DNA from 2 places in the Pseudomonas sp. LB3P58 genome. Region 2 is predicted to be linked to the other one. Evidence: riboswitches for the same ligand, from Rfam matches in the RefSeq annotation. Region 2 holds a riboswitch; the other holds the start of a gene.

Region 1 (3,405 bases), 1.0 Mb from region 2:
GAGCCCACGGTGACGTATAGCTTGCTACCGTCCTTGCTGGCGATGACGTTTTTGGTCCAGTGGTGATTCAGCGTACCGCCCGGCAGGTCGATCACCTTCATCGGCTGCGACTTGATCGCCGTCTCGCCGTTTTCATAGTGAAAGCGCAGCAGGCGGTCCGTGTCGGCGACGTACAGGTCATTGCCGACCAAGGTCATACCGAAGGGCGAGTTGAGGTTTTCCAGAAACACCGTGCGGGTTTCGGCGATGCCGTCGTGGTCCTTGTCCCGCAGCAGCGTGATGCGGTTCGGGCTCGGTACTTTGGCGCCGGCACGGCCCATGACTTTGCCCATCACCCAACCACGAATGCCTTTGCCGTCATCGGGTTTGGGTGGTGCGTTGGTTTCGGCGACCAGCACGTCGCCGTTGGGCAACACATAGAGCCAGCGCGGGTGATCGAGACCTTCAGCAAAAGCCGCCACCTGAGTCCCTGTCGCGGCGATGGGTTTCGTGCCGTCCGGCCAGCCGATCGCCGGGGCGATGTTCACCGTCGGGATCAGGGTTTTATTCGGTTCTGGCAGCTTGGGTGACGGGCCGTAGCCGTCGGTGACTTGCAGCCTGGCGGTTTCACCACAGGCCGCAAGCCCTCCGGCGAGCACGATGACGAGAGCGAGCGGGGGCTTGCGCATGCTGATCTTCCCTATGAATGCATTGACCTAATCAATAGAGAAGCGCGGGTGCGCGATGGTTCAACCGGTCAGCCGCGGGCTTCCTTGAACAGCACGGCAATGCCGGGGTGATAGTTGCCGGCTTCGTTGCGCAACTTGCGATAGGCATAGGGGAAATACCAGGCCACCGCGCAGGTGTGTTCCTTTTGCAGGTCGTCGAGCATGTCCTGGAGTTCTTCCGGGGTGGCGCTTTGTTGGGCTTTTTGCGGGGCGACGAACAGGCAGCCGAGTTTCAGGTCGCTGGCGTAGCTGATGCGCTTGGCGTCGCTGGTGATGTCCTGCAATGATTGCGTCAGGTTCAGGCTGTTGACGCGGGGCCAGCGCTGGGTCGCCTGAAGGTAAGCGCGTTCTTCGCTGGTCGCGATAAACAGATCGGCGCGGCCATTGCGTTCGCCTTCTTCGGTCTGTTTACGGGTCGGTGTTTGTTGCAGCGTGACCATTTCCGCCATCCAGGCCGCGGCGGACAGCAGGCTCAGGTTGGCTTTTTCGTCGAACCAGTAAGGCGTGTCGTTATCGCCGCGCACGGCGTTGTAGCGGTCGATACAGTCAAACCAGCGTTCCAGCACCGGGCGCAGGAATTCCAGCTTCGGATTGCTGATGATCATGCCTTGCATGTGGCTCACCCTTGTTATTGTGTTGTGAGGTTGTGGCTCTTTGATATCACTGCTGAGAGTGTGGCACAAGATTGGCGTCAGATAATTGATCGACGGCAGTTAATCGCTCGCAGGTCGCCCGTCTTCAATTGACGCTCCATCCCCAACCCTCTAACCTTCGCGGCTTGTTTCAGGTGCTCTGTGACCTTGGTCGACAGAGTGAAACAGGGAAGCCGGTGAGTGACTCTCTTCAAGCGACGAAGAGCCATGATCCCGGCGCTGCCCCCGCAACGGTAAATGAGTGAAGACTGCGCCTTGAGCCACTGTGTCGACTGTCGACATGGGAAGGCGCGCAGTCAGGCAAAATGCCGCTCATGAGCCCGGAGACCGGCCTGATCCATCCAGCGGCATCACGGTGGGCGATGCCAGGCTTCTTGCCGTCTATTCTTGTGCCTGCCCGCCGTTATCCAGCCTCAACGGAGAGCTCCCCCATGACTGATACCCCCGATCGTGACGAACGTCATCTGGCGCGCATGCTGCGCAAAAAAGCCGTGATCGACGAACGCATCGCCAATTCCCCGAATGAATGTGGCCTGCTGCTGGTGCTGACCGGCAACGGCAAAGGCAAAAGCAGCTCGGCTTTCGGCATGCTCGCCCGGTCCATGGGCCACGGCATGCAGTGTGGCGTGGTGCAGTTCATTAAAGGGCGCAGCAGCACCGGCGAAGAACTGTTCTTCCGGCGCTTCCCGGAACAGGTGCGTTTTCATGTGATGGGCGAGGGCTTCACCTGGGAAACCCAGGATCGCCAGCGTGACATCGCCGCCGCTGAAGCCGCATGGGCGGTGTCCCGAGAATTGCTGCGTGATCCGTCGATCGGCCTGGTGGTGCTGGATGAATTGAACATTGCGCTCAAGCACGGTTATCTGGATCTCGATCAAGTGCTCAGCGACTTGCAGGCCCGTCCGCCGATGCAGCACGTGGTGGTCACCGGTCGCGGCGCCAAGCCGGAGATGATTGAACTGGCTGACACCGTCACCGAAATGGGCGTGATCAAGCACGCGTTCCAGGCCGGGATCAAAGCGCAAAAAGGCGTCGAATTGTGAGTCAACCACGTCATTGCCCGGCGGTATTGATTGCCGCGCCGGCCTCCGGTCAGGGCAAGACCACCGTCACCGCTGCGCTGGCCCGTTTGCATCGCAATCAGGGGCGCAAGGTACGCGTGTTCAAATGCGGCCCGGACTTCCTCGATCCGATGATTCTCGAGCGCGCCAGCGGTGCGCCGGTGTATCAACTGGACATGTGGATGGTCGGCGAGCAGGAAAGTCGTCGACTGTTGTGGGAAGCCGCCGGCGAAGCCGATCTGATCCTCATCGAAGGCGTCATGGGGTTGTTCGACGGTACGCCATCCAGTGCTGATCTGGCGCGACACTTCGGTGTGCCGGTGCTCGGCGTGATCGACGGTACCGCCATGGCGCAGACCTTTGGCGCACTGGCCCTGGGGCTAGCGCGTTATCAGCCGGACTTGCCGTTTGCCGGTGTGCTGGCCAACCGCGTCGGCACCCTGCGTCACGCGCAATTACTGGAAGGCAGCCTCACTGAAGGTTTGCGCTGGTACGGTGCCTTGTCCCGGGAAACCGGGATCGAATTGCCGAGTCGGCATCTCGGTCTGGTTCAGGCCAGTGAGTTGAACGATCTCGACCTGCGCCTCGATGCGGCGGCCGATGCGCTGGCCAGCAGCTGCGAAGTCGCGCTGCCACCGGCGGTGGAATTCGCCGCGCCTGATGTGATCGCTGCAGAACCGTTGCTGGCCGGCGTGCGTATCGCTGTGGCCCGTGACGAAGCGTTTGCCTTCACCTACGGCGCGAGCCTGGATTTGCTGCGGGCCATGGGCGCCGAGTTGCTGTTTTTCTCGCCGATCCGTGACACGCAATTGCCGGAGGCAGACAGCCTCTATCTGCCGGGCGGTTATCCCGAATTGCACCATGTGGCGCTGTCACAGAACACCACGATGCTGGACGCAATCCGCGCTCACCATGCGGCGGGGAAACCGTTGTTGGCCGAGTGCGGCGGCATGCTGTATCTGCTCGATTCGTTGACCGATGTCG
Region 2 (3,405 bases):
AGAACAGCACCGCCGCCACCGGTTGATCGGCCTGCCAGTCGGCTTGCCAATCCTTCAGTTCAGCGGGGCTTTTGTGCGGGTGGTAAATCGCTGTGCGCGGCAGGGTTTGCGGTTCGGCCCAGGCGTAGTCGCGGTCCAGCCAGCGATTGGCAAGGCAGCGAAAAAAATCCAGAGCATTGTTCATGCCACCCTGACGCAGAAACTGCCAGAGCCGGTCGCGGTCTTCCGCGCCCACCGTGCTCAGCTCGCTGAGTTCCGGGTCCGGGCGATCATCGCCTGGCACCAGAATCAGCTGCACGCCGCGCTCCGACAGTTGCACCAGTTGCTCGACGCCGTACCGCCAATAGGCGATGCCGCCGTGCAGCGAAATCAGAATCACCTTGGCGTGGCGCAGCACTTCGTCGAAGTAGAGATCGACCGAGGCGTGATTCTGCACCTGCATCGGGTTGGCCAGGCGCACACTCGGGTAGTCGTCGGGCAGTTGCTGCGCGGCTTCGGCGAGCAGCGCGAGGCTGGAGTCGCCGCTGCACAGGATCACCAGCTCGGCGGGGGTTTGTCCAAGGTCGGCAATGTTGTCATCCGACACGAAACCGCCGGGCTGGGTCCTGAGCAGGTGCATGGCTTAAACGCTGAGCGCAGCGCGCAATTGCGCTTCAAGCAGAGTGGCGTCCAGCTCCTGACCGATCAACACCAGACGCGTGGTGCGCGCTTCGTCGGCGCCCCACTGACGGTCGAAGTGCTTGTCGAAACGTGTGCCCACGCCCTGGATCAGCAGGCGCATTGGTTTGTTCGGGATCGCCGCGAAACCTTTGACGCGCAGGATGCCGTGTTGGACCACCAGTTGAGTCAACGCGTCCAGCAGCAGGCTTTCGTCGGCTTGCGGCAATTCGATGGAGATGGAGTCGAAGGCATCGTGGTCGTGATCATCTTCGCCTTCATGGTGGTGATCGTGATGGCTGTGACGGCTGTCGATGTGTTCTTCGGAGCCGGCGCCGAGGCCGATCAGCACGTCCAGTGGCACGCGACCGCTGCTGGCTTCGATGACTTTCACCGCTGGCGGCAGTTCTTCAGCGACTTCCAGGCGCACACGGGCCAGGTCTTCAGGGCTGATCAGGTCGGCCTTGTTGAGGATCACCAGGTCGGCGCTGGCCAGTTGGTCGGCGAACAGCTCGTGCAGCGGCGATTCGTGGTCCAGGTTCGGGTCGAGTTTGCGCTGGGCATCGACCTGGTCCGGGAAAGCCGCGAAAGTGCCGGCGGCGACCGCTGGGCTGTCGACCACGGTGATGACCGCGTCAACGGTGCAGGCGCTGCGGATTTCCGGCCACTGGAAGGCTTGCACCAGAGGTTTTGGCAGGGCAAGACCCGAGGTTTCGATCAGGATGTGGTCGAGGTCGCCGCGACGGGCGACCAATTCGCGCATCACCGGGAAGAATTCTTCCTGAACGGTGCAGCACAGGCAGCCGTTGGCCAGTTCGTAGACGCGGCCGTTGGCTTCTTCTTCAGTGCAACCGATGGAGCACTGCTTGAGGATTTCGCCGTCGATGCCCAGCTCGCCGAACTCGTTGACGATCACCGCAATGCGGCGGCCCTGAGCGTTGTCGAGCATGTGCCGCAGCAAGGTGGTTTTGCCCGAGCCGAGGAAGCCGGTAACGATGGTGACGGGGAGTTTGGCCAGTGTTTTCATCGGATGCCCTTTGGCAAGGTGGCGGGCATACGGGACGACGACCGCTGCTGCATAGGCGCGCGGAAGATTTCGCCACCGGATCACCCCGCCCGGTTGTAGTGAGAATTCGTTTCGAGGCAGGTCTCCTGGCTGACGGTGTGCCAATCGTTCGACTGGCGTTGGCTGCGCCTTCCCGCGAACCCTTTGCACAGGGTTTGCAGTGGCGTGGCAGCGAACATCACCGTTCACAGTTGCGGGGGCAGCCGCGGCATCGACCGCGTTCCCTTCTTAGCTTCGGCAGACGCCGAAGAACCTCGAAAGCGCAAGGCTACGCATCGTGTGGGGGCGGGTCAATGTCTTGTGGCGCTCTCACTGGCCCCATCGCGAGCAGGCTCGCTCCCACATTGGAATGCGATCAACTGTGGGAGCGAGCCTGCTCGCGATGAAGTCGCCTCGGCCCCAAGTTGAGAACCCTTGCCAATTGACGCCCAACCCCCGCCCATGCTCTCCTACACGCCTTGTTACGGGTGCCCTTCACAGGGTGAAACGGGAAACCGGTGAATCATGTGCTTTACTCTAAAGTCATGTCAGTCCGGTGCTGCCCCCGCAACGGTAAGCGAGCGAAGCGTCAGATCCACTGTGCCAGCAGTTCGGCATGGGAAGGTGATGCTTGCAGGTCAAGGCGAAAGCCAGTGCCCCTCGTGAGCCCGGAGACCGGCCCGCAACACAAAGTGACCATTACGATCACTGAATAACAAACCCGCGGTGGGCGGGCGCTGTTTGAACCTCTGCGATCCCGATTCGCAGGGGTCTTCCATGCGCTCTAAATCACCCGCTGACAGACCAGAGGGAAGCGCCATGTCGATCATCAGCAGCACCGGCAGCAACACCGATAAAAGCACCGCCAGCACCACCAATACCCTGACTCAACGCCTGACCGCCGCCGTGTGTGCGTCGATCCTGGGTGCGTGCCTTGTGTATTTCGCCGGTTTCTCGCACATCGAAGCGGTGCACAACGCCGCTCACGATACCCGCCACAGCTCTGCATTCCCGTGCCATTGAGACCTGCTGACATGATCAAGCGTATTGCGCAAACCGCAGGGTTCACCGGGCTGCTGGCCGCCCTACTGCTGACCCTGCTGCAAAGCTTCTGGGTGGCCCCGCTGATTCTGCAGGCCGAGACGTTCGAAAAATCCGAGCCCGCCGCTGTTGAAGTTCACGAACACGCCGCAGGTGCTGTCGCCGCTCACACCCACGATGCTGAAGCCTGGGAACCGGAAGACGGCTGGCAGCGCGTGCTGTCCACCACCGGCGGCAACCTGGTGGTAGCGGTCGGTTTCGCCCTGATGCTGGCCGGTCTTTACACCTTGCGCGCGCCGACCAAAACCTCCCAAGGCCTGCTTTGGGGCCTGGCCGGTTATGCGACGTTCGTGCTGGCACCGACCCTCGGCCTACCGCCTGAACTGCCGGGCACTGCTGCGGCTGATTTGGCGCAACGGCAGATCTGGTGGATCGGCACGGCCGCCTCCACCGCGGTCGGCATCGCATTGATCGTGTTCAGTCGTCACTGGCTAATGAAAGTGCTCGGCGTGGCAATCCTGGCTGTTCCTCATGTGATCGGCGCACCACAACCGGAAGTCCACTCGATGCTGGCTCCAGAAGCCCTGGAAGCTCAGTTCAAAATCGCTTCGCAGCTGACCAACATGGGATTCTGGCTGGCCTTGGGCCTGATCAGTGCCTGG

The links. A riboswitch is a leader RNA that binds a small molecule or an ion and turns the genes downstream of it on or off. The one in region 2 is predicted to bind cobalamin.
Region 1: it holds a riboswitch for cobalamin, as region 2 does, so the genes downstream of both, cobO (cob(I)yrinic acid a,c-diamide adenosyltransferase) here and cobW (cobalamin biosynthesis protein CobW) in region 2, are expected to answer to the same signal.

Annotation. Positions count from the first base shown of each region.
Region 1 is NZ_JBUBVE010000001.1:1,205,345-1,208,749, forward strand. It holds gene ACYZTZ_RS05640 (PQQ-dependent sugar dehydrogenase) at 1-668, opposite strand, end outside; gene ACYZTZ_RS05645 (hypothetical protein) at 737-1,321, opposite strand; cobalamin riboswitch at 1,476-1,710, shown strand; gene cobO (cob(I)yrinic acid a,c-diamide adenosyltransferase) at 1,792-2,403, shown strand; gene ACYZTZ_RS05655 (cobyrinate a,c-diamide synthase) at 2,400-3,405, shown strand, end outside.
Region 2 is NZ_JBUBVE010000001.1:2,212,079-2,215,483, reverse strand. It holds gene cobN (cobaltochelatase subunit CobN) at 1-619, opposite strand, end outside; gene cobW (cobalamin biosynthesis protein CobW) at 623-1,684, opposite strand; cobalamin riboswitch at 1,783-1,995, opposite strand; cobalamin riboswitch at 2,172-2,400, shown strand; gene ACYZTZ_RS10375 (CbtB domain-containing protein) at 2,522-2,725, shown strand; gene ACYZTZ_RS10370 (CbtA family protein) at 2,737-3,405, shown strand, end outside.